Regions from separate parts of the Comamonas sp. C24C genome, predicted to be linked through region 2. Evidence: predicted binding sites of a transcription regulator. Region 2 holds the regulator's gene; each other region holds the start of a gene.
What was found. The regulator FNR, encoded in region 2, switches genes on or off when oxygen is low (the NO sensors DNR and NnrR bind a similar motif). The targets are predictions, from matches to a motif close to TTGATNNNNATCAA.
Positions count from the first base shown of each region.

Region 1 (7,580 bases), on a different contig from region 2:
GCCAACGGCCAGCGCTGCACCGGCAACGCGCCAGGGTTCGTCATGAGCGTAACGGTCGGCCACATCGGCAGCTTCACGCGCCTGGCGAGCAGCATCATGGGCAGCACGCACGGCAGATTCGCGCACGTTGGCCATGCTGTCGTCGATGCGCTGACGCAGCGCGCTGATTTCGGGAACCTTGTCCAGTTCACGGGCAGACAGCAGACCGCGCAGATCGCTGACCAGTTTTTCCAGATCGTCTTGGGCAGTGGAAACGGCGTCGGAAACAGAGCGTGACATATCGGTCCTTTCAATGTGACGAAATTGGAATATCGCATGCACTGGGCAGTGCACCAAGATAGCTGCGAAGCAGCAAGCATCGGGGCCGGCCGCTCATAAAACCTGCAGCATGTGAACATCTTACAGAAAACACACCGCCTCCAAGAAACTCGCGCACCCACAGCACTGTCGGACAGCAACGAAACTGCCTCATGCTGGTCCACAAACAAGCGCTCAAGGGCCGGACCGCACCGCTGCTGCCCGGGGCGGCAGCCAGCCCCCCGCATTCGAGGCTGCATCAGGCATGCAGGATACGGAGTTTCGTCTTCAGCATCGGCAGGCCGGCAAACCTGATTACAGATCGCGATGTATCGATTGCTTAACAGTTCATTAATGAAGCGCCGGCATGCTTGTCGAGCAGTCATGTCCTGGCAGGACTTCCAGTCCAAAAACTCCCGGGAAAGCGAGTATTTGACTCAAATCAAGCAGCGCAAATGGCGACTTTCATATAGTCATATTCATATAAAAGAAGTTAATTTAATACTTTTTATATGTAAGGCATCAGAGTTTTCTGTTGCCAGTGTGACGATGAAAGGAAGGGCCATGCCACTTCAGAAACGAGAACTCTCCGACTGCTCTACCAGCAGCTCGGCCTGCACCTGCAGCACTCCATCCATTACCCGGACTCCTGCGCTGGCAGTGCCAGCGCCCTCCAAGCGCGGCTTCCTGCAGGACTTGATTGCCATGGCCGCTGGCCTAGGCATTGTGGGCAGCGCCCGCGCAGCGCTGCCCGGCGACCCCAGCTTCCAGCCCACACGACGCCCCGGCATGGAGGGCAAACGCTTCGGCATGCTGGTCGATATGCGCAAATGCATCGGCTGCCAGGCCTGTACGGTGAGCTGCTCGGTCGAAAACCAGCCCCCCATCGGCCAGTTCCGCACCACGGTGCTGCAGTACGAAATCGACCAGCCCGGCGACACGGCTGCAGCCATGGTCAGTCTGCCTCGGCTGTGCAACCACTGCGACGAACCGCCTTGCGTGCCGGTATGTCCGGTGCAGGCCACATTTCAGCGCACCGACGGAATCGTCCTTGTCGACAACGAGCGCTGCGTGGGCTGCGGCTATTGCGTGCAGGCCTGTCCCTACGACGCGCGCTTCATCAATCACGAAACGCAGACCGCCGACAAATGCACCTTTTGCGAACACCGCCTGGAAGCCGGCCTGCTGCCCGCCTGCGTGGAAAGCTGTGTGGGCGGTGCGCGCGTGATCGGCGACCTGAACGACGCGCACAGCGAAATCAACCGGCGCATCGAGGCTCACAAGGATGAGATCAAGGTCCTCAAGCCCGGCATGCAGACCAAGCCGCATGTCTTCTACATCGGCCTGCCCGATGAGTTCGTGAACGGCGTGGACGGCCAGGCCACGGTTCGCCTAGTTGCCGAACATCTGTGAAAGGAGTGCCCTCATGCAAATCATTGAACTCCTGACCCCTGCCTACGAAGCGGCCTGGCTGCCCTGGGCCGTGCAGTATTTCTTTCTGGTCGGTGTGGCCACAGGGGCCGCGCTGCTGACCTCGGCCTGCGCATTCGGCCCGGCCCATGGCTTGCGCCAGCGTCTGCTGCCCACGGCTGTGCTGGTGTTGGCCATGAGCGCGATTGCCGCACCTGTCGCCCTGCTGGCCGATCTGCACCAGCCAGCGCGTTTCTGGCATTTCTATGCCCACCTCACTCCCTGGTCGTGGATGAGCCTGGGTGCCGTGCTCATGCCCAGCTTTGTCGGACTTTGCGTGCTGATGTGCGCGCTGTGGTGGATGGGCAGGCCGCAATGGATGCGCTTACTGGTGCCTGTTCTGGTGCTGTCCACGCTCAGCATCGTGGTCTACACGGGTGCCGAAATCATGGTCATCCGCTCGCGCCCGCTATGGAACACGCTATGGGTGCCGATCAATCTGGCGCTCAGCGGCTGGCTGGCCACTGTGGGCATGGGTTTTGTGCTCTACCGCTTTCTGCCCCGGGCCTTGCAGCCGGATGCAGCAACCCTGCAAGGGCTGCGCCATCTGGGCCTGTGGCTGGCCACCGGCCTGATTGCCAGTGCCCTGACCTGGGGAATTGCCGGCATCGCGGGCCAGAGCCCTTCCTTCGATATGGCGATGCGCCTGTTCAAGGAGTTCCCTGTCTGGCGCATCTCCATGCTGGGCTCGGCCGTGTTTGGCGCCGCCGTGGTGATGGCCCTGCTGCGTGGCGAGCATCGTCTGGCAGCCAAGGGCTACACCCTGGTGCTGGGCATAGGGCTGGCCGCATCAGCCTGGGCCTTCCGCTGGGCGCTGTTCATGGGCGTGCAGGGCGTACCCAAATTCGGCGCCGGCCTCTATCTCTACAGCATGCCACTGGGCGGTAACGGCCTGATGGGCATGCTGGGCGTGGCCGGCCTGTGCGTGGCACTGGTCGCAATGGTCACCTGGGCACTGGAGCTGTTCCCGGTGCGCAAGCGAGCGAGCACTGTTTAAGAATCAAGCCAAATACGCATAAATCGCAATACCAGCAAGCGCTTGCAGCTATCAATATCATAGAACCACTGCTGCGCTTGCCCTTCCCTGCACAAAGGGCAAGACCATGAATGACAAGAAACTCTCCTCCAAACAATCACAAGACGTCGAGGCCGGTCACACCGATGCCGGTCGCCGACGCATGCTGCTGCGCGGCGGTGCCGTTGCAGGCGGTCTGGCGGCTTTTGCTGCAGGGTATGGCGAAACCGTGGCCAAGGGAGCCAAGGGGCTGATCACCGGAAGCTCGGGCAAATCCACCCAAAGCGCCACGCGCGGCAACTCGCTGACGCCAGAGTTCCGCATCGATCCCGTCAGCGGCAAACTCACGACCCAGCCCGGCCAGGTGGTCAGCCCCTCCTCGTGTCTGGGCTGCTGGACACAGTGCGGCGTGCGTGTGCGCGTAGATACTGCCGACAACCGGATCATCCGTATTGCCGGCAACCCCTATCACCCGCTGGCCACCACACACCCCGCTCCCATGGAAGCACCGGTGCGAGAGGTCTATGCCATGCTGGGCGGTGACAACGGCCTGGAAGGCCGCGCCACCAGTTGCGCGCGCGGATCGGCCATGCTCGAGCATCAAAAAGCCCCGCATCGCATTCTCAAGCCGCTCAAGCGCGTGGGCCCGCGCGGCTCCGGACAGTGGAAGAGCATCACGCTCGAAGAGCTGGTTCAGGAAATCTGCGAAGGCGGCGATCTCTTCGGCGAAGGCCATGTGGACGGTCTGCGCGCCATCCGCGACGTCAATACGCTGATTGATGAAGCCAACCCCGAATACGGCCCCAAATCCAACCAGCTGCTGGTGACGGAAGCCGCCAACGAAGGCCGCACCCCTCTGGTCAACCGTTTTGCCAAACAGTCGTTCGGCACCATCAATGTGTCCAACCACGGCTCCTACTGCGGTCAGACCTACCGGGTGGGCACAGGGGCGGCCCTGGGCGATATGGCCGGCATGCCCCACGGCAAGCCGGACTGGAAGAATTCTCGCTTCGGCCTGTTCATTGGCACCTCGCCGGCCCAGTCTGGCAACCCGTTCCAGCGCGTGGGCCGCGAGCTGGCCGAAGCACGTTCACGCGGCGAGAACACGTACAAATACGTGGTGGTCTCGCCCATGCTGCCCACTTCGTCCAGCCATGCTGCAGGTGACAACAACCGCTGGCTGCCCGTCAAACCCGGCAGCGACCTGGCGCTGGCCATGGGCCTGATCCGCTGGATCATCGACAACGAGCGCTATGACAGGCAGTTTCTGACCCAGCCCGGCCCCGCCGCCATGGCTGCCGCTGGTGAAGCCAGCTGGAGCAACGCCACCCACTTGCTGATCAACGATCCCAGGCACCCGCGCTATGGCCAGTTCCTGCGCGGCGCCGATATCGGCCTACCCATGCCTGAGCCGGTCGATGAAAAAACGCCCGCCGAGGATGTCTATGTGGTGCAGCTGGCCGATGAATCGCTGGCCGCGCACACCGTGGCCCAGAGCGCCGAGCTGATCGTGGATCGCGAGTTCACCCCCCGAAAGACTGCGGACGCGACCGAAGAGCCCACTCCTGTTGCTGTCTGCACCGCCTTTGTCAAACTGCGCACCGAAGCGCACAAAAAGACGCTGGAAGAATACGCGTCCCTGTGCGGCGTGTCGGTCAAGGAAATCGAGGATCTGGCGCGCGAATTCACCAGCCATGGCAAGCAAGCCGTGGCCAACTCCCACGGCGGCACCATGAACGGCTCGGGCTTCTACACCGCCTATGCCATTGCCATGCTCAACAACCTGATCGGCAACTTGAACGTACGCGGCGGCTGGGTCATGGACGCAGGGCCATTTGGCCCCTTCGGCCCCGGCCCACGCTACAACTTTGCGCAGTTTGAAGGTGCAGTCAAACCCCGGGGCGTGGCCCTGTCGCGCACCAAGTTCCCCTACGAGAAGACGAGCGAATTCAAGCGAAAAAAGGAAGCGGGCCAGAACCCCTACCCCGCCCAGGCACCCTGGTACCCCGCGCCCGGCGGCCTTTCCAGCGAGATGCTGGCGGCCGGCATGCTGGGCTACCCCTACCCGGTCAAGGCCTGGATCAACCACATCAGCAACCCCATCTACGCCATGTGCGGCTTCGAGAATGCGCTTGCCGATTCGGTCAAGGACGTTAAAAAGCTGCCGCTGTTTGTCTCGGTCGACCCCTTCATCAACGAGACGTCGGCACTGGCCGACTACATCGTGCCCGATACCGTCACCTATGAAAGCTGGGGCATTGGTGCGCCCTGGGCCGATGTGGTGGCCAAGAGCAGCACCGTGCGCTGGCCCACCGTCGATGCCGCCACCGCCAAAACGGCAGACGGCCAACCCATCAGCTTCGAGAGCTTTGTCTTTGCCGTGGCCAAGCAGCTGGGCCTGCCCGGCTTTGGCAAGAATGCCATGTCCACCAAAGACGGCGAGCCGCTCGATCTGGAAAACGCCGAAGACTTCTACTTGCGCGGCATGTGCAACATCGCCTACCAGGCCGGCAAACCCGTGCTCGAAGCCAGCGATGACGACATCGCCATCACCGGCCTCGACAAGTGGATGCCGTCGCTGCAAAAGCGTGTCGCCCCGGAGGAAGTGCGACGCGTCGCGATGGTCATGAGCCGTGGCGGTCGCTTTGACAAGGTCGAAGATGCATGGAAGGACGACCAGCTCAAGCTGCAAGCCAAATTTCCGGTCACCTTCTGGCACGAAGGTCTGTCCAGGATGCGCCACTCCATGACCGGCGAGCGTTACAGCGGCTGCCCCACCTGGTATCCCGCGCGCCTGGCCGATGGCTCGGATATGCGTGCCGTGTTCACCGAGCAAGACTGGCCGCTGACCATGACCAGCTACAAGTCCAACCTGATGAGCAGCATGTCCATTGCCGCCTCGCGCCTGCGCCAGGTGCACCCGCACAATCCTGTGAGCATCAACAAGGGCGACGCGGCAAAGCTGGGCATCGCCAATGGCGACCCCATCGAAATCAGCACCCCTGGCGGCAAGCTTCAAGCAGTCGCTCTGGTGCGCGCCGGTATTGCGCCAGGCGCCATCGCTGTCGAGCATGGCTACGGCCACAAGCAACTGGGCACCGTGGCCCACAAGGTGGACGGCCGGCCCACCCATGCCAACCCGCAGCATGGCAATGGTGTGAACCTCAATGCTCTGGGCTTTGCCGATCCGACCCGGCCGGAAAAGGACAATGTCTGGATCGACTGGGTATCGGGGGCAGTGGTCAGGCAAGGACTGCCAGTTAAGCTGCGAAAAGCTTGATGACCGCTTGAAGCTCTGGCGGGCGATCGGAACGCGAAATCCCATCGCTCGCATCTGCGCAGTGAGAGCTGCCGGCAAGCCGCGGCGCTATTTCGGGGATGCGGTAAATACCGAAGCTGGACCAGATGCAGCCCGATATGGGACATGGCAAGCCATATCCGTTATTCCGGTAAGGCCGTCTTTCGTATTCGGGTTCCGGAAAGTTCAGAGGAACTGAACATGAATTCAAAAAATAATGTTCAACGGCATCTAATTGCACAATATTTACAATTAAAAACCACTTAGAAAGGGTATTTAAAATCAAAAAATAATAAATCTTCCATTGGCTGGAAGCACTTACCTAAAGAGGACTCTGCAGCTCAATGGTCATATTGTTTTGAAATTTACAATTTAAAACAATGCCTCAAATACTCAATTACGCTTCATTGTTGATAGCAATGAAGTTCTGAAATTCAATAAATTATAAAAATAGCACTACCTACCTGAAAGGGCCTCGACGCATGCCCAAACAAGGTATTTCTGTTTTCATCCGGCTTATTGAAACTGCCATTAACCGAAGGAACGTTTTGGAACAACATGTGCCAGGCCAAAACGTAATCGCGGTTGGCACTGATCATTGGGCTATGGCAAATGGTCTTTCGCTTGGAAATTTCCCGGTTGTCCGAGAACTGGCTATTCAAAGGAATGATCATGAAGAAGTCTTTGATTGTCATGGCGGTTGTTGCATTGGCTGGTGTGGCATCTGCTACAGCCAGCAGTTCCAGCCTTGCCGCAACCAACACGGGGACCAATGCCTCGTCGGGCACTTACTCCTCGGCCGGGAGCTCAGGCACAGGCAGTGCTGTGAGCTTCAATAGCGCGACGGCAAGTGCTCAAGCAAGCGGCTTTGGGAACAGTACCGGCATGAGCGGTTCCTGGGGACCCGTGGCTGCAGGACACTCCAGTGTCGGCGGAAGCGCCTCCACCACGGGAACCGTCACCAGCCTTGCGGCGACCACCGGGGGCGGCGTTGCGGGAGGCTATGGAGCCACCAATGCCAACGCACATTCGGATGTGGGCAGCAATTACCAGGGCCAGGCTCCCGGCAAGCTGGTCAGCGGGGGCGCGGGAGGCTACGCCAACTCGAGCACCAACAATGTCGCTGGCACCGCGTCCATGGGCAACGGCATTGCGGCGGTGAACAGCACGGCCCATACCAACTCCTACTTTGGCGCGAACTCGCAGGCGCTTTCGGGCCCTGGCGGAACCTCGACCAGCAATAACTCTGGTGCGACCTCCGTCGGCAATGCGACAACGACCGGCTTCAGTTTGGGCAATGCCATCGGTGGCTCCAACGGCGGTGGCACTTCGGGCAATGCCTATGGATGGGCCAACTCGGCAGCCAACTAAATAAGGTCCGCGAACCCAGTTGTATTGCCCCCGAGTCGAGGCCTACCAGGTCAAGACTCGGGGTCAAGGGAGAAACAGCATGAAAGCCTCGATCGCCTTGCTAAGCCTTTGTGTCCCTGTGTGCGGTTT
Region 1 is NZ_JBKFBC010000004.1:125,048-132,627, forward strand. It holds gene ACLBXN_RS09440 (DUF883 family protein) at 1-279, opposite strand, end outside; gene dsrO (sulfate reduction electron transfer complex DsrMKJOP subunit DsrO) at 862-1,710, shown strand; gene nrfD (NrfD/PsrC family molybdoenzyme membrane anchor subunit) at 1,724-2,764, shown strand; gene ACLBXN_RS09455 (molybdopterin dinucleotide binding domain-containing protein) at 2,871-6,062, shown strand; gene ACLBXN_RS09460 (hypothetical protein) at 6,515-6,868, opposite strand; gene ACLBXN_RS09465 (hypothetical protein) at 6,753-7,451, shown strand; gene ACLBXN_RS09470 (hypothetical protein) at 7,531-7,580, shown strand, end outside.
Region 1: a site for FNR is predicted at 730-743, ahead of dsrO (sulfate reduction electron transfer complex DsrMKJOP subunit DsrO). Genes of this name have one in related genera too.

Region 2 (7,580 bases):
CTTGAAGCGGTCCAGATCCAGAAACAGAATGCTGAAAGGCTGCTGCGTAAAGCGCGCAGCGGTGATGGCGGCCTGTACATGGCGGCTCAAGCTCAGGCGGTTGGGTAATCCGGTGAGGGCATCGCTATAGGCAAGCTGCTCGATCTGCTTTTGGGCACTGCGCTGCATGGTCATGTCGCGCATGAAGCCAATGCTCTGCACCAGACGACCATAGCCGTCGCGCAATGCCACCCAGGACAGCCAGACCGCGCAACGCTGACCGTCGCTCTGCTTGAGCCAAAGATTGCCCTCCCAGAAACTGCCCACATCCCAGCGCGCGGATGCCAGCTCCAGCAGATCGGAAACAGGGCCGCCTTCGGACTCGAACAGCGCCCAGGCGGCAAGACCCAGCACCGACCTTCCATGCAGCAACTGCACGCCCGCCGGGTTGATCTGCACAATGACGCCCGCGGCATCGGCGATGAAGATGCCGTCCAGGCTGGACTCGAACACGCGCGCCGCGAGACGCAGCTCGGTCGCTGAACTGGATTCCGCCGTGATATCCCGGTAGGAATAGATCCGCCCTATCGCCACACCGCGACTGAGCTGAGGCACGGAACGACGCTCCAGCACCCGACCGCTTAGCAGTTGCAGCACCTCCGAGGTCTCGGGTGCCGACAGATCCTGCGCCTCCTGCAACAGCGTGAACTGGCTCTCGCTGCTGATGGTCTGCGCTTCAAGATGGGCGAAGATGGCCTCGTCGTCACGTTGCACGAGCAGGGATTCGGGCAGTTGCCACAGCTCTGCGAAACGATGGTTGAAGGCGCGAATGCCGCCGCGCAGATCGCAGACCAGCATGCCGTCTGCGGTGGACTCCAGCGTCGCCCGCAACTCCGCAAGCAGCATGTCCAGCTCGCTTTCATGCCGCAACTGCTCGCTGCGGTCGAGCATGGTGAGCAACAACCAGCGCGGGTTCTGGGCGATGGAGCCAACCCCCATCTCCACGGCCGTCAACGATCCATCCGCCTTACAGATCTCCGTGAGAAATTTCGCGCCGCCCACCCAATTGGAAGCGTCCTGCCAGAACGCCTTCTGCACCAGGGAAGCGCAAAGCACATCGACATACTGCTCCCGTGCCTGCTCAGGGGTGTAACCCGTGAGCTGCGTGCTGGCCGCATTGGCATGAAGCACGCGCAGGCTCTGCGCATCCAGCAGCCAGACGGCCTCCTGCAAGCCATCGAGCATGGCGGCGAGCAGAGGGTCGATCAGAAAACTCTGCGGCATGGTCACGCGAGATCTTTCTCGACAGCAGGTGCTGCAGAACTGTCAAAAAAATAGCAAAGACGTCTTTGTGGCTGTAAAGCTTCCAGCGCATTGCGCGATAGCTGATTACGCGTCAAACCACGCCGAATCCCCAAACCCACATATTCAAGCAAATCGACGAACCGCAACTTCTGCGCCGTCTGCGTGTCATAGGTCAGCACCTGCGGCTTGAGAGACTGGCTGGTATTGACGGACACCACTACCCCCATGCGCCCGTCGCTGAGCTCCACCAAGGACCCCGGCGGATAGACACCCAGAGTCTGCACGAATGCCTTGAGCACTTCAGGTGCATAACGCTGGCGATACTGCCCGTACAGTGCGGCCATGGCTTCATGGGGCGTCATTTCGTTGCCTTGCAGTGGCAGATTGCACAAACGCTCGAAATTGTTGGCCAGCGCCAGTATCTGTCCGGCAATATCCATATCGGTCGCCAGCAGGCCAAGCGGAAAGCCCGATCCATCGGCCCACTCATGGTGCTGGGCGATGGCCGTCGTGACCGAAGGAGGATAGCCCATGGACAGGGCCAACGCCACCGACTCTCCCACATGCCGTGCATAGGCGGTCTCTCGCAGCGGCATGCGATCCGTGCCTTGATTCAGTGCATTGGCCGACGCGGAAATCTCCAGCCCTGGCTTGCCGATGTCATGCAGCAACGCTGCCGTGCCCAGATCCTGCAGCACATCGTTGCGCAAGCCCAGTGTCTTGCCCAGCAACAGGCTCAGCACGGAAACGTTCACTCCATGAACACCGAATGTGGCACCGCCCGTATCCGCGAGCAGATGCAGACTCAGATCACGAGCCTGCGCCAGTTTGACGACTTGCTGCGCAACCAGCTGATCCGTCGTGGCGCGCGCCCGCTCGGGGTTGGCAGGCAACAGGGCCTGAACATCGTCAAATACGGAAACCGCACCCAGAAACCGGGACTGCACCCCCAGAATGCTGTCTCGCCAGGCATGCGCATCGCTGTCCGGATGGCTCACAACAGGCCGAGGAGGCGCGACGGAAGGCGTGACAGCCTCCTCCAGATCGCTTCTGGAGAGATCAACCTGTACGGCCTTGAGCTTCAGGGTCCTGAGCGTCTGCAACTGCTCGTCATTGACAATCTTGAAGCTGCTGACGGGAAACGGGTGGCGCAACCAGCCAGTCTCCAGATGGACATACATGCCAATTCGCAGTTGTCCGATATCAATAGCAACGAAACGATTCACTTTGAGCGCTACACACAAGATGAGACATTATTCCGCAGTTCCATGACTGCTCAACCATGACTAGGGTCTGTTGGGATGCAAACTGCACCAACATTCCCCTCCTGTGTGACTTATCGGCACCAAAGGCTGGGTTTGTAGACCAGATCCATCCACAAAGCCCAACTCGCAACACCAATCAGCATCAAACCCGCAATTCTGGTGCCCCAGCGCGCCCGCAATGCATTGAGATGCGACTGCCCCAGCTGCCACAACCAGGGGCCCGCCAGCAACCACACTGCGCCGCCAATGGCAAACGCCGCCATTGACAGAGCACCTTGCCAGACTCCGCCACTCAGCGCGGCCACCAGCACTGCCGAATAAAGCAAGCCGCAAGGCATCAGGGCCCAGGCAAAGCCCGCGGCCAGGCTCCCTCCCGGGGCGACGACCCAGGGCTGGACCCTGGCCCAGACAGAGCGCCCCGCCTGCTCCAGCCACACCGGTTGTCGCGCCTGCACCAGCATGGCCAGACCCCAGGCCATGACCGCGACATGCATCAGCGTCCAGAGCTTCTGCAAGGCCGTTGTCTGACTGGTCAGCCAGGCCAGACTCTCCATGGCCACAGCCGCCACTCCGCCCAGCAGGGCATAGCCGGCAATGCGTCCCAGATGAAACAAACTGGTGCGCAGCCATTGGCGTTTTTGCAGGCCGTGCAAGGCGATGACCTGGCCGTCGCTGGCAGGCCTTGCGCCCGTCACGACGCTGCAGGGCGCAGCGCACATCACAAGACAATGGGGCCCACCCACGAGCCCCATGATCAAAGCAGTCCAGACCAGCGAAAACAACATGCGCTAGATGATGCGCGAAAAGCGCGTGCGGTTTCGGTCGGCCTGCAAATATCGATCAAACAGCATGGCTACTCCGCGCACGAAAAACCAGCCCAGGCCCGTGACCTTGAAGCCCTCGTCGGATAGCTGAACCAGGCCATTGCGCTGCATTTCCCCCAGTGCAGCCAACTCCCGAGCAAAGTACTCGCGGAAATTGATCAGCCAGGCCTGCTCCATCGGCTCATACAGGACGGAGCCCTGACACATGATGGCCATGATGATGGCTCTGCGCACCAGATCGTCACGCGAGAGCGCCAATCCGCGCTGCACGGGCAGCATGCCGCCATCAATGGCGTCGTAATACTCTTCCAGGGTCTTGACGTTCTGGCTGTAGGTGGCGCCCACCTTGCCGATGGCCGATACGCCCAGTGCAATCAGGTCGCAATCGGGCTGGGTGCTGTAGCCCTGGAAGTTGCGATGCAGGCGCCCCTGACGCTTGGCGATGGCCAGAGAGTCGTCGGGCAGCGCAAAGTGATCCATGCCCACATAGACATAGCCGCCATTCATGAAGGCATCAATTGCGCCGGAGAGCATGTTCAGCTTCTCCTGTCCCATGGGCAAGTCAGCCGATGCAATACGCCTTTGCGGCTTGAAGCGCTCGGGCAGATGCGCATAGGCATACAGAGCAATACGGTCGGGACGCAACTCGTTGACCTGGGCCAGCGTTCGCGCAAAAGACTCGGATGTCTGCTTGGGCAAACCGTAGATGAGGTCCACATTGATGGAGACAAAGCCCAGACGGCGGGCCTCGGCCACCAGCTCAAAGACTTGCTCGGCTGGCTGCTCCCGGTGCACCGCTTTCTGCACCGCGGGGTCAAAATCCTGCACGCCAAAGCTCAGGCGATTAAAGCCCATGTCCTTGAGTGTCTTCAGCCTCTCGTTGCTCACGGTACGCGGATCGACCTCGATGGAATACTCGCCGGCTGGATCGAGCTTGAAATGCTCACGCATCAGAAGCATCAACTGCTGCAGTTCGGCATCGCTGAAGAAGGTCGGCGTACCGCCTCCCAGATGCAACTGGCTTACCAGCTGGCCTTTGCCGCAATGCTCGGTATGCATGGCCAGTTCACGGCCCAGATAATCCAGATATTCGGCAGCCTTCTCATGATGCTTGGTCACGATCTTGTTGCAGGCGCAGTAATAGCAAAGCGACTCGCAAAATGGCACATGCACATAAACGGACAAAGGCAAGGCACGTGAGCTCGAATGCGTCTTGCGTTGTTTCAATGCCAGGATATAGTCGTCTGCACCAAAAGCCTCAACAAAACGGTCGGCTGTTGGAAATGATGTGTAGCGCGGGCCGGGAATATCAAAGCGGCTCAGCAACTCGGGCGTGACTGCGGTCATAACTGAAAGTTAGGGTGCGCCCACACTCCACATTGAGCAGATTTCAAAGAAAATCAGATCCTGGAAATCATGCCCATAATGGGCAGAAGCACATGTTTTTGAATGAATGCAAACAATGTGCCCCAAGGCAATCCAACTGTCCTTGATGAATATCAAGAGAGCGCAAGGCAAGTACTGCGACAATTTGATCCAACTCATCACTAACTACGAGGTCAATGACCGGCGCGACTCTCCATTCCAAGTCTGTCTGTGCCGTTGCTGAAAAGCCCATGAATCTTCAGACCATCAAAGCATCCTGCTCCAACTGCAATCTGCGTGAACTGTGCATGCCCATGGGCCTGGACGATGAACAAATGGAGCGCATTGACGAAATTGTGGCCACGCGCCGCAAGGTGAAACGGGGCGGGCTGCTGTTTCGCAACGGCGAGGAGTTCACCTCGCTGTACGCCATTCGCACCGGCTTCTTCAAGACCAGCGTGGCCACCGAAGACGGTCGCGACCAGGTCACGGGCTTTCAGATGGCCGGCGAGATCATCGGTCTGGACGGTATCGTCAACGACCACCACACCTGCGATGCCGTGGCGCTGGAAGATGCCGAAGTCTGCATCATGCCTTTCGACAAGCTCGAACAGCTCTCGCGCGAAGTCACGGCACTGCAAAATCATGTGCACAAGGTCATGAGCCGCGAAATCGTGCGCGAGCATGGCGTGATGCTGCTGCTGGGCAGCATGCGTGCCGAAGAGCGTCTGGCGGCCTTTGTGCTGAACTTGGTGCAGCGTCTGTCGGCACGCGGCTTTTCGAAGTCGGAGCTGGTACTGCGCATGACGCGTGAAGAAATCGGCAGCTATCTGGGCCTCAAGCTGGAGACCGTGAGTCGCACCTTCTCCAAGTTCGCCGAGGAAGGCATCATCGAAGTCCGACAGCGCCATCTGCGCATTCTGGATACCGAGGCGCTCAGGCGCATCGTCAACAGCCAGCAATGCCAGGACTGACTTCGACAGCAGCCCTCAAGACAAAGCCCGCAGACAGCGGGCTTTTTTGATGGCGGCGAATGCCTGCCAGGAGTTTCCGCTAACAGGGCCGCCGACACAGCGAGCGGCCAGCCCCTCCATCCGGAGCCGCCACCTGTTCGAAACTGCGGTCCTGTGCGCAGCACCTTACTCGACCAGGGGCTCCGAGACTATGCCCTGGTTCAGATCGCTGGCCGAACGCCCCAGCATGACGGTCATCAGTCCGCTGAACACGGTGACCGCCCAGAAGGCAAAAAAGGCCAGGGTGTAAATGCCATTGCGCGACCATTCCAGTGGCGAGCCCAGCCAGTGCATATCCAGCGGGTCCACAAAGGCAAATACCACCATTTCCATGATTGCCGCGGCCAGAAAAGCCGGCCAGACAATCCACATCCAGCGTCGAGCATCCATCGCGATTCTCCTTGGCCTGTGGGTTTGAACCTATTTTGCACAATTGCCATGACCTTCCCAGACATACCAAGGGCATGCACTCAGATGGGAAACCCTGGACCGCTATTATTTGAAGAGCTTCCAGCGCTTTATGTGTATCGATTTGAGGTCTATATCTATCTGAAATAGCCTTTAACAAAGCGCTATGCGCTCCTGTTGTTGAACTCCACCCGGCCATCCCTTGCCGGCAGCCGAGAACTGCAGGGGCCCTCCCGACTCTTCTGTCGACCAAGACATAGAACGCCGTCACGGCACACCGGCTACAGAAAAGCCTGCAACCAGGGCCGCAAAAAAAGGCCGCGGAAGTGGCCTTGGGATGCGTTGAAATCTCGGTCAGCGATCCAGCGGATGGTCCTTGGCCGGCGTCGCGGCATGGTTGCGCCCCGTCACTGCTGGCGCCAGGCTTTTTTCGCTCTCGGTGAGGCGCTGGTTGATCTCAATGCCGTGACGATAGTAGTCGGGGTCGATCACGGGATCCGGCTTGCTCATGGCGATATAGGCGGTCACGATGCCCGCGACCACCACCACGGCGGGACCGGCGATGACGAGCCAGACATGGGCAAACTTCCACCAGGGCTTGCCGTCCTCGGGGTGGATGATCTTGGCCTTTTGCAGGGCCTTGGCTTGTGCTGCCGACATGGTTAAACCTCTTTTCAGAAATCTGGCTGCCCAATTGCAAATCTGCAATCGGGCAGCATCAATTGTTGCTGATTCGCGATGCCCTTGCGTGGCTGTCGCGATGCATGCCGCAGGCCTAGCGCGGCACCAGGAACACGGACTTTTCGGAGATGCGTCCGGCCCCAGCCGTCAGCGCATCCACATTGAAATGCACGGGGTGCGAGCCGGAAGCAGCCGAGCCATAGGGGATCTGCAGGCGCACCGCAATGCCGCGCGTCTCGGCCGGACCTACCGAGACTTCCTGCTCGGATACTACCTCCAGCTGATCCAGCCCCGTGGCGCTGATGCGATAGCGCTGCTCGGACTCGGTCGCATTCATGATCTGCAGGCGATAGACGTTTTCGAGCTTGCCGCCAGCCACGATGCGCGACAGCGCGGCGCGGTCGCGAATCACGTCGACCTTGAGGGGCTCGCGCAGTACCAGGCTGGCGATCATGGCTGCGCTCAGCGCCAGCAGCACGGTCGAGTAGATCAGCACGCGCGGGCGGAAGATGCGCCGTATCACCTGCGCCTGCTTCCAGAGCTTGGCCACGGCGTTCTGCGTGGTCAGGCGGATCAGGCCGCGCGGGTACTCCATCTTGTCCATCACGGAGTTGCAGGCATCGATGCACAGACCGCAGCCAATGCACTCGTACTGCAACCCCTTGCGGATGTCGATGCCCACGGGGCAGACCTGAACGCAAAGCTTGCAGTCTATGCAGTCACCCAGACCCTGCGCCTTG
Region 2 is NZ_JBKFBC010000002.1:490,052-497,631, reverse strand. It holds gene ACLBXN_RS05945 (sensor domain-containing protein) at 1-1,263, opposite strand, end outside; gene ACLBXN_RS05940 (HD-GYP domain-containing protein) at 1,266-2,510, opposite strand; gene ACLBXN_RS05935 (sulfite exporter TauE/SafE family protein) at 2,621-3,334, opposite strand; gene hemN (oxygen-independent coproporphyrinogen III oxidase) at 3,338-4,720, opposite strand; gene fnr (fumarate/nitrate reduction transcriptional regulator Fnr) at 4,990-5,712, shown strand; gene ACLBXN_RS05920 (hypothetical protein) at 5,878-6,141, opposite strand; gene ACLBXN_RS05915 (FixH family protein) at 6,514-6,819, opposite strand; gene ccoG (cytochrome c oxidase accessory protein CcoG) at 6,935-7,580, opposite strand, start outside.

Region 3 (7,580 bases), on a different contig from region 2:
CGGCGGCTCGCTGCTGCTGATTCCGCTGGCCTGCAGCCTGTTCAACATTCCCAACGATGTGGCCATGCAGGTGGTTGGCGTGGGCTATGTCATCGGCGTGATTCAGGACTCTACCGAGACGGCTCTCAACTCCTCGACCGATGTGCTGTTCACCGCCGCCGCCTGCCGCGCCGCCGAACGCAAGGCCGGACTGGAAGTGGCACGCATCTGAGGCCTGCTTCTCGAAAGCGATTGATTTGACAGCTGCGAGCGCTTTTCCGATAAGCGCCAGATGAAAGAAGGCCTGTGATCACACAGGCCTTTTTGCTTCCTAGACCGCGCGGCCGGCCTCGATGGTGATGCTGCGCTCACATTGCGCCGCTATCTCGCGGTCATGCGTGACCAGGATCAGTGTCGTGCCGCGCTCGCGGTTGAGCGCAAACATCAGCTCCATGATGGTCTGGCCCGTGGCGAAGTCCAGGCTGCCCGTGGGCTCGTCGGCCAGCAGCACGGCTGGCTCCACCACAAAGGCACGCGCCAGCGCCACGCGCTGCTGCTCGCCGCCCGACATCAGCCTGGGATAGTGATTGAGGCGCTGACCCAGGCCCACGCGCTCCAGCATCTGCGCGGCGCGCGCCCTCGCATCGCGCTGCCCCGCCAGCTCCAGCGGCAGCATGACGTTCTCCAGCGCCGTGAGATTGCCCAGCAACTGAAAGCTCTGGAAGACAAAACCCATCTTCTGAGCCCGCACCGCCGCCCTGTCGTCCTCGCTGAGTGCAAACAAATCCTGGCCCAGCAGCCGGACCGTGCCGTGACTGGGGGTATCCAGGCCGGCCAGAATCGACAGCAAAGTGCTTTTACCCGAGCCCGAGGCACCCACAATGGCAACGGTTTCACCGGCCGTGAAACTCAGATTGATATCCCGCAAAATATCCAGCACGCCTGTGGAATCGCTCACCGATTTGGATAGTTGCTCAACGGCAATCAAAGGAATGGCAAGAGTTGTGGACATGAATCAATTGGATAGCAAAAACGTCAAGGATCGCAGCCCGCAGTTTGCACTGCAGCGTCGTCACTGTATCGCTGTTGCTCTGACGCTCGCCACTTCGGGGGCTTGCTGCATTGCAGCGGCGGCCGCACCCGGAGCTAAATCCGGCCCGGTGCTGGTGCTGGGCGATTCGCTGAGCGCCGAGTACGGACTGACGCGCGGCAAGGGCTGGGTTCAGTTGCTGCAGCTGCGCATTAATGATGAAAAAAACCCGCGCAAGGTGGTCAATGCCAGCATCAGCGGCGAGACCACGGCTGGCGGCAGAGCGCGCCTGGCGTCGCTGCTCAGGCAGCATGAACCCGGCATCGTGATTCTGGAGTTGGGCGGCAACGACGCATTGCGCGGCCTGGCGCTGCAGAGCACGCAGCAGAATCTGGAAGTCATGATCAAGGCCGCCAAGGAAGCCGGAGCCCAGGTGCTGCTGGTGGGGATGCAGGTGCCTCCCAACTATGGAGCAACCTACACCGAGCAGTTCGCCGGCATGTTCAAGAAGGTTGCCGATGCGCAAAAGCTGCCGCTGGTGCCGTTTCTGCTGTCGGGAATCGGCGATGCAGCGGATGCCGAGCAGTGGTTTCAGAGCGACCGCATTCACCCCAATGCCCAGGCCCAGCCCCAGATGCTGGCCAATGTCTGGCCCAAGCTCAGGCCGCTGCTGAAATAGGCGGTGCCCGCGCGGCCTCAGTCGCTGCCGCCGCCTCCCCCATCACCGCCGGAATCGCCGCTGTCCGTGCTGCAGGCACTCTCGCCGCTGCCCGAGCCACAAAAATAGCTGTCGTTGAAGACGTCGCTGCCGTCTTCACGGCTGCTCGCCGAAGTCCACGCCAGCTGCGAATCGGCGCTGCGCCCCGGCACGCCGGACTGAGGCGAGAAGACTTTTTTCAACCAGTTCCAGAACTCCATGGCATCCCCCTCATTGCGCCTCAGGCAGCGACCTCCTTGCTTTCGGCGCGGACGCTGGCTTTGTACGCATGCCAGCTGGCACAGCCCAGCAGCGGCCCGATGACGATCAGACCCACACTGTAGAACAGCAGCGAGGCCGCGATCAACACGGTGATGATCAGCCCCCACAGCAGCATCACGCCCATGTTGGCGCCCACCACACGCATGCTGGTGATACAGGCCGTCAACGCATCGGTATCCAGATCGAGAATCGTGGGCAGCGAAACCACCATGCTGGCAAACACCAGGGCCGCAAATATCCCGCCAACGGCGCTGTAGCCCAGCAGGAACTCCCAGTTCTCGGGGCGCAGAAGGGTCTGCAGCAAGGTTGCCGTGCTGGGCATGCCGGTGTCGAACGAGATGGCAAACACCACCATGGCGGCGCGCCCCCAGAGCATCTCCAGCACCATCAGCACCATGACCAGCATGCCCATGCTGGCCAGGTGTCGGTCCCAGCAGGTCAGCGACTCCGACAGCAGCACGGGCTTGCCCTGCTCCAGCTGCTTGCTGACGTAGTACAGGCCCATGGCCATGAAGGGGCCGACCAGCAGACAACCGCTGGCCATGGACATCACATATTCGGGACTGGAGCGGAACACCCAGGCCAGCAGCCGCGCCATGCCCCAGAAGCACAGGCCGTAGAACAGCGCAATGACGGGTGCGCGCCGCACATCGCGCAAACCGAGCAGCAGCCACTGCCAGGGCTCGCTCCAGCGCAGCTGCAGAATCTGCAGATTGCCGGACTCGGCCTTGACTTCGGAAACAGGGGAAGCTTGCATGCGAGACCCTCCTTGTCGCCCGTGCCGCGCCTCGGTGGCGGCAGCTGACAGGAACAAGTTACCCGCTCAACCTTGAATCTGCATTGCGGAAAGCCCGCATGCCCAAGCATAGGTCTTCACTATAAAAACAAGAGCTTATAGCGTCTATCCATACTTAATTTCAATCAAAAAACACCTTGAAATCAATGATCAGGAGGCGCTATAAGCTCTCATCTCAATAGCATCAACCAAAAGCCTTGAACAGCGCCTGGGCCAGATCAGCCTGCAGATCGGTCGCATCTTCGAGGCCGATGGCAAAGCGCACCACGGTCCCCGCCTTGATATGCGGCGTGGCACGGCTGCGCATCTCGGGCAGCTCGTAGGGCACGACCAGACTCACCGGCCCGCCCCAGCTGTAGCCCAGCTTGAACAGACGCAGGCTGTCGCAGAAGCGATCCACGGCCGCCTGGTCGAAGCGTTCGTCGATGACCACGCTGAACAAACCGGCAGCCATGCCATCCTGGCCCTGGCCTTGTGCGCACAGCTGCTTCCAGTAAGCATGACCCGGGGCGTCAGGCATGGCGGGGTGCAAGACCTGCGCCACCGCACTGTGGGTGTCCAGCCACTGCGCCAGCTGGCGTGCCGAGCGATCCTGTGCGTGATAGCGCAGGCCGATGCTGGGCAGGCTGCGCAGCACGGCCTCGGCGTCGTTGCCGCTCACGCCCAGACCCAGGCGCATGTGCGCAAGCTTGATGCGCATATGCAGAGGCTGGTTGCGCGTGATGATGCTGCCCATCAGCACATCGCCGCCGCCGCTGGGGAACTTGGTCAGTGCATGGGCCGTGACATCGACGCCCAGGCTGCCGTCGCCCAGCAGGTCGAAGGGACGAAAAGCCAGACCCGCGCCCCAGGTGTTGTCCAGCACCATGGTCACGCCCCTGGCCCGGCACAGGCGCACCTGCTCGACGAGATTCGGGAACTCCATGGTCACCGAGCCCGGAGCTTCCAGCCAGACCAGCTTGGTGGCGGGCGTGATCTTGGCCGCAAGATCTTCGACACTCATGGGGTCGTAGTACTGGTGGCCGATGCCGAAATGGGCCAGTTCGCCTTCGGTCAGCGTCTTGTTGGGGCCGTAGACGTTATCGGGAACCAGCACCTCGTCGCCCGTCCTGAGCAGCGCCAGCGACACCGTGGCAATCGCGGCCAGGCCGCTGGGCACCAGCAGGCATTGCAGGCCACCCTCCAGCGAAGCCAGACGCTCTTCCAGCGCATAGGTCGTGGGCGTGCCATGCAGGCCGTAGGTGTAGCTGCTCTTGTCCAGCCAGCGGCGTTCGCGCATGGCCTGTACGTTCTCGAAGTACACGGTCGAAGCCTTGTGCACGGCCGGCTGCGGGCCTTCGAAGTCCGTGGGAGCCTTGTAGGGATGGTGAATCAGATGGGTGGAAAGCTTGTGGTCGGCTTGGGTCATGCCCTGATCTTAGTGCCATGCGAGCACAAAAAAGCCAGAGGGCTTGCGCGCTCTGGCTTCATGCGAGATGCAGGCCGAAAGGTATCAACCAGCCTTCACGGTCAGATTGTTGTTGACCGAGGTCACACCCTTGGCAGCCTTGGCGATATCGCCGGCCTGGGTCTTGACGGCTTCGCTGGGCACGGTGCCGGTCAGGGTCACTGCGCCGGCCTTGGTGTCCACATTGATCTGCAGCGCGCTGATTTCCGGGGCCTTGATCAGGTCGGTCTTGACGGCGGCGGTGATGCCTGCGTCATCCAGGGCAGCACCTGCCTTGGCAGCGCCCTCTTCCATCTTCTCGCCAGCCTTGTCCACAGCAGCGCCAGCAGCTTCACCAGCCTTGGCCAGCGCATCGGCAGCCGCATCGCCGGCCTTGGCCGTGCCTTCTTCAATCTTGGTGCCTGCATTTTCCGCAGCCTTCTCGGTCTGGGAAATGGCGGAATCGAGCTTCTGGCCAGCGGTCTTGTCCTCGGACTTGCCGCAGGCAGCCAAGCCAAAGGCCAAGGCGGTAATGGCCAGAACTTGAGCGGAACGCTTGAACATAGTGGTCATATCGATTTCTCCCTTAATGCTTGCAAAAACATGACTAGTAACTGTAACCAGCCCCCATTTTGGCCCGGATACGAACTTTTCCCGCATCCCTGTAGGACAAATTTATCCAAATTTGTGACATTTAATTAATTAATGTTAGTTTCTGTTATTTACAGAAACTATCTGCAAGCCCTTCCTCAGTCCGTAGCCTCCCGCATGCGTGGGTGCCGCACGAATGCCAGTCCCAACAGGGTAGCCAACAGCATGACAAAACAGGCAAACAGGCTCACGGCCAGCGTGATGCTCCAACGGTCTGCAATCCAGCCCACGACCAGCATGGGCAGCATGGAGCCGAGCAAGCCTATGGTCTGATAGGTGGACAGCAGGCCTGCCCGGTTGTCAGGCCCCGCAAGACGGCCAACCATGCTCATGCCGGCCAGCATGCACATGCCATGCCCGAGCGCCGTCAGACACACGCCCAGGACAAACAGCAGCATCGATCGGGCCTGCAGGTTCAACATCAGCACGGCGTTGCTGAGCGCCAGCAGCGCCATTCCGGCAAAGCCGCAGCGATGCAGCGGCAGACTGGCAGCCAGGAGCTGAATGCCCGCAGAGACGAGCAGGATCACCGCAATGGCCGTGCCGCTGACCACGGGGCCGCTCCAGGCAATCATCTGCTGCAGAAACAGCGGCGCCATGGAGGCATAGAGCCCGAACACGCCAAATGCCACGAACGGATATCCGCAGGTCAGCGCAAAAGCCAGGGAGTCCGCGCGCCCAGGCCAGGTTAGCCGCGGCAGACAGTCCTGCCAGCGCAGGCGAGCCACCACCTGGGCGGGCCGCCCTGCATTCAGCTGCGCCGACTCAGGCAGCTTGACCATGAGGACGCCGGCCACGCCAATGCAGCCCAGCACCAGCGGCACCAGATAGGCCGTCGCCAAGGGCCGAGGCAGCCACTGCCCGGCCACACCGCCGATCAGCGGCCCCAGGCCGAAGCCCAGCACATTGAGAAAACTGGCCACCATGGCCACACGCCGAGGCTGCAGACGGGTGGCACCGCTGGCCGCCAGCTGCGTCAGTCCCGTGGTGGCGCTGATGGTGATGATGCTTGAAGACAGCCCCACCACAAAGCGCCCGACGATCAGGCTGGGCAGATTCCAGGCCAGCATCGAGATCAGCGTGCCCACCAGCGTCAGACACAGAAAGCACAGCATCACGCGCTGGAAACCGATGCGATCGGGCAAACGTCCCAGAAACAGCAGGGCGCACAGCCCGCCGCACATATAGAGCACATAGATCAGCGAGATATCGCTGGGCCGCAACTGCCAGTCCTGCTGGTAGAGCGCATACAGAGGGCTGATCAACGCTGCCCCCAGCACTCCCACCACCAGGCCGAAGCCCACCCACCAGACTGCGGCCTGTGCCGTTGCGACTTCTGCCTGCCATGTATTGCCTTGCGACATCTGCTGCCTCTTCATGGTGCCGCTCCCGCATCAGGGACAGAGCGCACAGGAGTTCGTCCTGCCGCGCCGTCAGAAGGGGCCAGCCACTTGCTTGCGATGAGAACATTGTCGGCAGCGCGGCTTGCTCGCGCATAGGCCAAACAAGGGATACATGCCTCAAACGATTTACAGGCAAGCGATGAAAGCTATGCTTTTTGACGAGCAAAACCGCACATCACCGACTCCGGCCCCCATCGCTATACTTTGCGCCCTAATGACAGCAGGATTTCCCGGCATGCGCCCGAACGTTTTTTTGCGCCCTTTGCTCTGTTTGAGTCTGCTCGGCCTTGCCGCCTGCGGCAGCAATCCGCCCAGCCCCGCAGCGACACCCGAGCCGCCTACCACCACCTCGGCCCCCGCGATCAAGATCGGCCTGGCCCTGGGCGGCGGTGCGGCCAAGGGCTTTGCCCATATCGGGGTCATCAAGATGCTCGAGGCCAATGGCCTGACGCCCTCGTTCGTGGCCGGCACCAGCGCCGGCAGCGTGGTGGGCGCGCTCTATGCGAGCGGCATGAACGCCTTCGAGCTGCAGGAAAAAGCCGTGGCGCTGGACGAGGCCAAGATCCGCGACCTGCAACTGTCCGCCGGCGGTCTGGTGCTGGGCCAGAAGCTCGAAGACTATGTAAATGAACAGGTGCACCGCAAGCCGCTTGAGCAGATGGCCAAGCCCTTTGTCGCCATCTCCACGCGCCTGGAAGACGGTGAACGCACGGTGTTCGCCCGTGGCAATGTGGGCCAGGCCGTGCGCGCCTCCAGCAGCGTGCCCGGCGTGTTCCAGCCCGTCACCATCGGCAAGTACCACTATGTGGATGGCGGCATTGTCAGCCCCGTACCCGTGGATGCAGTGCGCAATCTGGGGGCCGACATCGTGATTGCCGTGGACATCTCCAACAAGGCCAGCGGCAAGAACCCGGCCAATATGCTGGGCGCGCTCAACCAGTCGATTGCCATCATGGGCCAGAAGCTGGGCCAGGCCGAGCTGGCACGCGCCGACATCATCATCCGCCCCAAGGTTCTGGACATCGGCCCGGCCGACTTCGCGCAGCGCAGCCATGCGATTGTGGAAGGCGAGAAGGCCGCGACGGCGCTGATGCCGCAGATTCGTGAACGCATCGCCCAGCTGCGCGCCGAGCGTGCCAAGGCCACCCAGGTGGCGCAGCAAAAAGCCGCCGAAGCCAGCTATCAGGAATGTCTGAAACAGCGCTCCAGCCTGCAAAAGCTCTCCGGCATGGTGGGCATGAGCAGTAACTGCGAAAAGCCCTGAGCTGAGCCCTCGCCATGAAAAAGGCCCGCTGACGCGGGCCTTTTTGTTGCGC
Region 3 is NZ_JBKFBC010000010.1:198,557-206,136, reverse strand. It holds gene sstT (serine/threonine transporter SstT) at 1-211, shown strand, start outside; gene ACLBXN_RS18590 (ABC transporter ATP-binding protein) at 311-991, opposite strand; gene ACLBXN_RS18585 (arylesterase) at 990-1,688, shown strand; gene ACLBXN_RS18580 (hypothetical protein) at 1,706-1,927, opposite strand; gene ACLBXN_RS18575 (DUF2189 domain-containing protein) at 1,948-2,745, opposite strand; gene ACLBXN_RS18570 (PLP-dependent transferase) at 2,969-4,192, opposite strand; gene ACLBXN_RS18565 (BON domain-containing protein) at 4,277-4,783, opposite strand; gene ACLBXN_RS18560 (MFS transporter) at 4,960-6,240, opposite strand; gene ACLBXN_RS18555 (patatin-like phospholipase family protein) at 6,500-7,528, shown strand.
Region 3: a site for FNR is predicted at 2,900-2,913, ahead of ACLBXN_RS18575 (DUF2189 domain-containing protein). Genes of this name have one in related genera too.

Region 4 (7,580 bases), on a different contig from region 2:
TCAACCAGCAGCAGTAAACGGTCTTCTTCCATGCAAACAACAATGTCTTAAATCGCGAGAGCGGACTGGGGCAGGCTGACCTCCACCAGAGCGCCTCCGCCTTGCTGAGCCGGCAGATTGCCGGCATGAACGCGGCCGCCCAGGGCGCGGGCCACGTTGGTGACAAGAAACAGGCCCAGACCGCGACCGGGACGCTCCTGCTTGGTGGAGACATGGCACTGGCCCAACTGCTGCAGCACGGCGGCATCGAAGCCCGGACCATGGTCGCGCACCTGGATGCGTATCTGGTCGTGATCGCTGCTCAGGGTTAGCTCCACCCAGTCGGGCGAGGCTTCGAGGGCATTGTCCAGCAAATTGCAAATCATTTGCTGCAATGCAGTATCCGAGAGCATGGCGAAGTCCTTCACGCCCTGCTGGTGCAGCGCAAAGTGCTGCAGGCTGTTGTGGGCCTGCCAGTGGCTGACCACGCCCTGCACAAAGCTGGCAAAGGTGGTGCTTTCCGTGCCTTCGGCCCGGGTCTCGCCGGCCGACAGCAGCACGCCCGAGACGATGGACTTGCAGCGCAGCAGCTGGCGCTGCATTTCCTGCAGGTCCTCGCGCAGATCCTCGTCCCGCATGAGTGCCGGCATATGCTGCCAGTCGCCCAGGATCACGGACATGGTGGCCATGGGCGTGCCCAGCTCGTGGGCCGCGCCGGTGGCCAGCAGGCCCAGGCGCACGATGTGCTCTTCCTCGCTGGCGCGCTGGCGCATATTGGAGATGCGTTTGTCGCGGCGGCGCGTGTTCTCGACGATGCGGGTCAGAAAGACGATGGTCAGGATGCTGGTCAGTGCAAAGCTGATGAGCACACCCACCACGTAGAGGCTGGGCAAGCCTTCCTGGCTCACGAACTGCACATGCAGGGGCTGGTGAAACAGGGTCAGGCCCATGACGCCGACAAAGGAGGCTGCGACCACGCACCAGGTGTAGTGGGCGGGCAGCAGCACGGCACTCAGAATGCCCTGCAGCAGATACAGATAGATAAAGGGATTGCTGGCGCCGCCGCTCAGGTACAGCTGAATGGTCAGGGCCAGCACATCGGCCAGCAGCGCATAGAAGACGCTGCGCGAGGTCACGGGCCGGTGCAGGCCCTGGCTCCAGTAGATATAGGCCAGGTTGGTGGCCACCAGGGCCACGAGCACCAGCGCCATGGGCAGCAGGGGCAGGGCAATCTGAAAGCCGTAGTGCACCAGCGAGATGGTGACGACCTGGCCGACCACGGCAATCCAGCGCAGCTGAATCAGCAGCTGCATGTTCTGCCGCTCGGTCAGGCGCTGTACGCGAAACAGGGAATCGGAAATTTGGCTCACCGCGCAATTGTCACCGAGCGCGGCTGCCACGGACGCCTCTGGGGCTATGCGTTGCTGATGTAGGAACAGTTTGAGCGGGCCGAAAAAAAGCGCTCCGGGGAGCGCTTTTCAGGGAGGCATCAGCTTTTGGCAACTGCCTTGTCATGCCGGCGTACCAGCCAGGCAGCTCCGATCACCATGATGGCCAGCCCATACCAGGTCAGGGCATAGACCAGGTGGCTGTTCGGAAAGCGGATGACCGTCATGCCGGGGCGCAGGACTTCGGTGCCGGCCTCTGCCTTGGCATAGGCCGGGTTGCTGGCGGGCACGCCCTGGTCTATGAAGTAGGGGGCGGGCCTACTCAGGCCCTGGGCCTGGGCGATGGCGGCGACATCGCGCGAGTACCACTGGTCGTTGGCGGGATCGTTCTTGCGCAGAAAGCCGCCGCCGGGCTCGCTCATGCGCATCAGGCCGATGACGGTGACGGTCTCGGTAGACGGGCCGGCTTCGGCAATCTGCTTGAGCCATTGGCTGCGCAGCTTCTCGGGCGTGAAGCCGCGGTTGACCAGAATCTGTGTGCCATCGGCCAGCTGTAGCGGCGTCATGAGCCAGAAGCCCGCGCCGGCCTCGGTCAAGGCCTTGGCCAGCACGCTTTGCTTGTCCAGCCATTGGCCCTGCGCCTTGACGGGCAGGTATTCGTGGCTGGCCGCATTGATCTGCGGCCACTGGCCGGGCTCGGGAACCGCTACGGGGGCGCTGTGCACGCGCTGCTCCACGCGCTCGATGAGGTCAAGCTTCCAGGCGCGGCGCTGCACCTGCCAGGTGCCCAGAGCCATGAACCCTAAAAACAAGGCGATGCCCACAAACGCGAGCATCGCCTTGGCGAAGGGAGAGCGCTGCCGCGCAGCGCTCTGGTTCTTCATGAGGTCAGTCAAGGTGTGACAGCTGCGGGAGCCGTGTGACCTGAGTGATCTGCATGGCCTGCGGCCTGGTGCATTTCATGACCGGGCATCATGTTGGTGTTCATGTGGAACATGACCCAAAGCGTGCCGGAGATCGCAATCGCCAGGAAGATCACCGTGAAGATGGTGGACAGCATGGTCCAGCCGCCCTGGATCTTGCCGTTCATGTGCAGGAAGTACACCATGTGCACGAGCACCTGGACCACCGCGAACAGGCCCAGCACGGCCACGGCCGTGGTGCGGTCGGTGATGACGTTGTTCATGACCAGGTAGAAGGGGATGGCTGTCAGGATGACGGCCAGGATGAAGCCCTTCACATAGTCGCCCATGGTGACGTGCAGGTCGTCGTGATCGTGGTGATCGTCATGACCGGCGTGGATATCGTGTGCGCTCATTTACAGCACCCCCATCAGATACACAAAGGTGAACACACCGATCCAGACCACGTCCAAGAAGTGCCAGAACATGGACAGGCAGTTGATACGGCGCACGTTCTCGTTGATCAGGCCGTGCTTCTTGATCTGGATCATCAGGGTGATCAGCCAGACCAGACCGAAGGTCACGTGGATACCGTGGGTACCCACCAGCGTGAAGAAGGACGACAGGAAGGCGCTGCTCTGAGGCGTCGCACCCTGATGGATCAGGTGGTGGAACTCATAGAGTTCCACGGCCAGGAAGGCCGCGCCCAGCAGACCGGTGACGGCCAGCCACAGCAGAGTGCCGTTCACGTTCTTCTTCTGCTTTTGCAGCATGGCAAAGCCGAAGGTGATGGACGACATCAGCAGGAAAGCCGTGTTGACGGCCACCAGCGACAGATCGAACAGATCCTTGCCCGAGGGGCCACCTGCATAGCTGCGGCCCAGCACGCCATAGGTGGCGAACAGTGCGGCAAAGATCAGGCAGTCGCTCATCAGGTAGAGCCAGAAGCCCAGCGAGGTGCCGTTTTCCGGATGGGGCTCGTGCGCGAGGTGGTACTCGCGAGTAGCCAGGGCGGCTGCGCCGCCAGCGTTGATATGTGTATTAGACATGGGCTGCTGCAAGCTGCTTGGTACGTGCTTCTTCCGTTGTGGCCACTTCGGCCGCAGGGATGTAGTAGTCACGCTTGTAGTTGAAGGTATGAATGATCGAAGCCAGGATGGTCGCGACGAACGAAGCGATCGTCAGAGGCCACATATGCCAGATCAGAGCAAAGCCCAGAACGGTGGACAGGCCGGCAATCACCACGCCAGCGCCGGTATTGGCGGGCATGTGGATGGGCTCGAAGCCGCTCAGCGGACGCTGATAGCCATGCTTCTTCATGTCGGTCCAGGCGTCGATGTCGTGCACCACGGGGGTGAAGGCGAAGTTGTACTGGGGAGGGGGCGAGGAAGTGGCCCATTCCAGAGTACGGCCTTCCCATGGGTCGCCGGTCACGTCACGCAGCTCGTCGCGCTTCCAGATGGACACGGCCAGCTGGATGAAGAAGCAGCCGATACCGGCAGCGATCAGGGCTGCACCGCAGGCAGCGATGATGAACCAGATCTGCAGAGAGGGATCGTCAAAGTGGTTGGCACGGCGAGTCACGCCCATCAGACCCAGGATGTACAGGGGAGTGAAGGCAACCCAGAAGCCGACCAGCCAGAACCAGAACGAAGCCTTGCCCCAGAACTCGTTGAGTCGGAAGCCGAAAGCCTTGGGGAACCAGTAGTTGATACCGGCAAACACGGCAAACACCACGCCGCCGATGATCACGTTGTGAAAGTGGGCGATCAGGAACAGCGAGTTGTGCAGCACGAAGTCTGCGGGAGGCACGGCCAGCAGCACGCCGGTCATGCCGCCGATGGCGAAGGTGACCATGAAGCCCACCGTCCACAGCATGGGCACCGAGAAGCGGATGCGGCCGCGGTACATGGTGAACAGCCAGTTGAAGATCTTCGCGCCCGTGGGGATGGAGATGATCATCGTGGTGATACCGAAGAAGGTATTCACGCTGGCACCCGAGCCCATGGTGAAGAAGTGGTGCAGCCACACCAGGTAGGACAAGATGGTGATACACACGGTGGCGTAAACCATCGAGGTGTAGCCGAACAGACGCTTGCGGCTGAACGTTGCCACGATTTCGGAGAACACGCCGAAGCAGGGCAGGATCAGGATGTAGACCTCGGGGTGGCCCCAGATCCAGATCAGGTTCACGTACAGCATGGGGTTGCCGCCCAGCTCGTTCGTGAAGAAGTTGGTGCCGACGTAGCGGTCCAGCGACATCAGCACCAGGGCTGCGGTCAGCACGGGGAAGGAGGCCACGATCAGGGCGTTGGTGCACAGGGCAGTCCAGGTGAAGACGGGCATCTTCATCAGGTTCATGCCGGGAGCGCGCATCTTGATGATGGTCACGATCAGGTTGATACCTGACAAGGTCGTGCCCACACCGGCGACCTGCAGGCCCCAGATGTAGTAATCAAGACCCGTGCTGCCGCTCTGGTGCCCCAGATTGGACAGTGCCAGCCAGCCGGAGGTGGAGAACTCGCCCAGGAACAGGGAGATCATCACCAGCACGGCGCCGCCAGTGGTCATCCAGAAGCTGAAGTTGTTCAGGAACGGGAAGGACACGTCACGTGCGCCGATCTGCAGAGGAACCAGGTAGTTCATCAGGCCGGTCACGAAGGGCATCGCCACGAAGAAGATCATGATCACGCCGTGGGCCGTGAAGATCTGGTCGTAGTGGTGAGGAGGCAGGTAGCCCATGTTGTCGCCGAAGGCCATGGACTGCTGCAGACGCATCATCACGGCATCGGCAAAGCCGCGCAGGAACATGACCAGACCGAGGATCATGTACATGATGCCGATCTTCTTGTGGTCGATGGAGGTGATCCAGTCGTTCCACAGCGGAGCCCAGAGGCGGAACTTGGTGATGCCGCCGACCACGACGAGGCCACCAAGCACCACGGCAATAAAGGTCAAGAGCACGATGGGCTCATGCGTCATGGGAATCTGGTCCCATGTGATACGGCCCAACAGCCAGTGGGAGGCCGGGGTTGTTGTTTCAGACATGTTGAGTCTCTTTTGTCGTATTGGAGCGGCTGAGCGGTGAGCGCATCCGCACCGTGAACTACTTATTGCTGTGCGACAGCTCCGGAGGCGGCGACTTCGTCGAGCAGGGCGACAACGCGGTCAGCGTCTTTGGAAGTGCAGACATCCAGGGGCAGGGTCACGCTGGAGGTCTTGCCGTGGTGTGCAGGTGGCTTGCCGCCGGCAGCGTCGATGGCCATCATTTCGTTCATGCACATCTTGCCGTCTTCCACGCAGCGGTTGAGGACCTTGTTGTACAGGCCTTCGTCCACGCTGGCGAAGCGTTCAACGGGGTTGCGCTCGCTGGGCTTGGCCAGGTCGAGGTAGGCGTCGCGCGTCAGGGTCTTGCCTTCGCTCTTGGCCTGGGCCACCCACTGGTCGAACTGCTGGTTTTCCAGACCGTGGAACTTGAAGGTCATGCCGGCAAAGCCAGCGCCGCTGTAATGGGAGGACTTGCCGCCATAGACACCGGGCTTGTTGATCACGGCATTCAGTTCGGTCTGCATGCCGGGCATGGTGTAGATCATGCCGGCCAGATCAGGAACGTAGAACGCGTTCATGGTGTTGGTGGAGGTCAGCTTGAAGCGGATGGGGCGGTCCACCGGGGCAGCCACTTCGTTGACGGTGGCGATGCCTTGCTCGGGGTAGAAGAACAGCCACTTCCAGTCCAGGGACACGACCTGAATCTCCAGGGGCTTGACGTTGGGGTCCAGCGCCTTGGTGGAGGAGATGCGGTCCAGAGGACGATAGGGGTCGAGCTTGTGGGTGCTGATCCAGGTAATGGCGCCCAAAGCGATGATGATGAGCAGGGGAACCGTCCAGATCACCAGCTCCAGCGCAGTGGAGTGGTGCCATTCGGGGTCGTACTTGGCTTCGGTGTTGGACTGGCGGTATTTCCAGGCAAACAGCAGCGTCAAAAAGATGACGGGGACGATGATGAGCAACATCAGCAAAGTGGCCGTAATGACCAGATCGCCTTGCTGCTTGGCGACATCGCCAGCTGGGTTGAGGACGACGGCCTTGCTGCAACCGGCGAGGGTTGCGGTCAAAGCGGCCGCTGAGAGCCACGCGGGCCCACGGATTTCCTTGATTTTTAACATGCTTTAGGCGTGACAAAGTCGCGCTTAGGTGTAAACGCGGATTACTGGATCTCGGCAAATGTAATACCAAACCGGGGGTTGTCCATTGGACATTTTGTCCAAGGTCAAGGGCCTGGTCTTGAAAATACGCTATGCGACAAGGGTTTAGCGCCTTTTAAAGGCGCGCAAACTTTGCGCTGACAGGGCTTGAAATTGTCAAATTTGCCCCATCAGGCCCCCTCTGCCGAGGGCTGGGCTGACAGGGTTCAGGGCAAAAACTCTATTGCAGCTGCACATGCTTGGGCGTAGAACGGAAAGCGTCCCCGGGACTGAAAAGTAAGACAAGGAGTTGTACCTTTATGACAAGCATGAACCCGTCCGTTGGTCTTACTCAGCAAGACTATGAGAACTCGGAAACCCTGGCCTATGCGGAAACCGATGAGGATGTGACCCCTGGCGAGATCGCGGTGGGCGTGATCATAGGGCGCTCTTCCGAGTACTTTGACTTCTTCGTGTTCGGCATCGCCTGCGTGCTGGTGTTTCCCTCGCTGCTGTTTCCCTATCTGTCCAAGCTCGACGGCACGCTGGCCGCGTTTGCCATCTTCTCGCTGGCCTTCGTGGCCCGCCCTGTAGGCACGGCGCTGTCGATGGCCGTGCAGCGGGTCTGGGGGCGTGCCACCAAACTGACATTGGCGCTGCTCCTGCTGGGCGTCTGCACGGTGGGCATGACCTTTTTGCCCAGCTATGAGGTCGCCGGCATGAAGGCCGTCTGGGCGCTGGTGGTCCTGCGCATCGGCCAGGGCCTGGCGCTGGGCGGCTCCTGGGACGGCTTGCCCTCGCTGCTGGCCATGTCCGCACCGCCGAACAAGCGCGGCTGGTACTCGATGATCGGCCAGCTCGGGGCGCCGCTGGGCTTCATCATTGCGGCAGCGCTGTTTGCCTATCTGTACTCCAGCCTGTCGGCGGACGAGTTCATGAGCTATGGCTGGCGCTATCCCTTCTGCGTGGCTTTTGCCATCAACGTGGTGGCGCTGTTTGCCCGCCTGCGTCTGGTCGTGGGGCAGTCCTATACCCAGCTTCTACAGGAGCGTGAGCTGGAGCCCATCAGCGTGACCAGTCTCATGGCCAACGAAGGCCGCAATGTGATGATCGGTGCTTTCGCCGCA
Region 4 is NZ_JBKFBC010000004.1:224,937-232,516, reverse strand. It holds gene ACLBXN_RS09905 (response regulator transcription factor) at 1-32, opposite strand, end outside; gene ACLBXN_RS09900 (ATP-binding protein) at 48-1,349, opposite strand; gene ACLBXN_RS09895 (SURF1 family protein) at 1,469-2,251, opposite strand; gene cyoD (cytochrome o ubiquinol oxidase subunit IV) at 2,260-2,685, opposite strand; gene cyoC (cytochrome o ubiquinol oxidase subunit III) at 2,686-3,318, opposite strand; gene cyoB (cytochrome o ubiquinol oxidase subunit I) at 3,311-5,317, opposite strand; gene cyoA (ubiquinol oxidase subunit II) at 5,380-6,435, opposite strand; gene ACLBXN_RS09870 (MFS transporter) at 6,783-7,580, shown strand, end outside.
Region 4: a site for FNR is predicted at 6,530-6,543, ahead of cyoA (ubiquinol oxidase subunit II). Genes of this name have one in related genera too.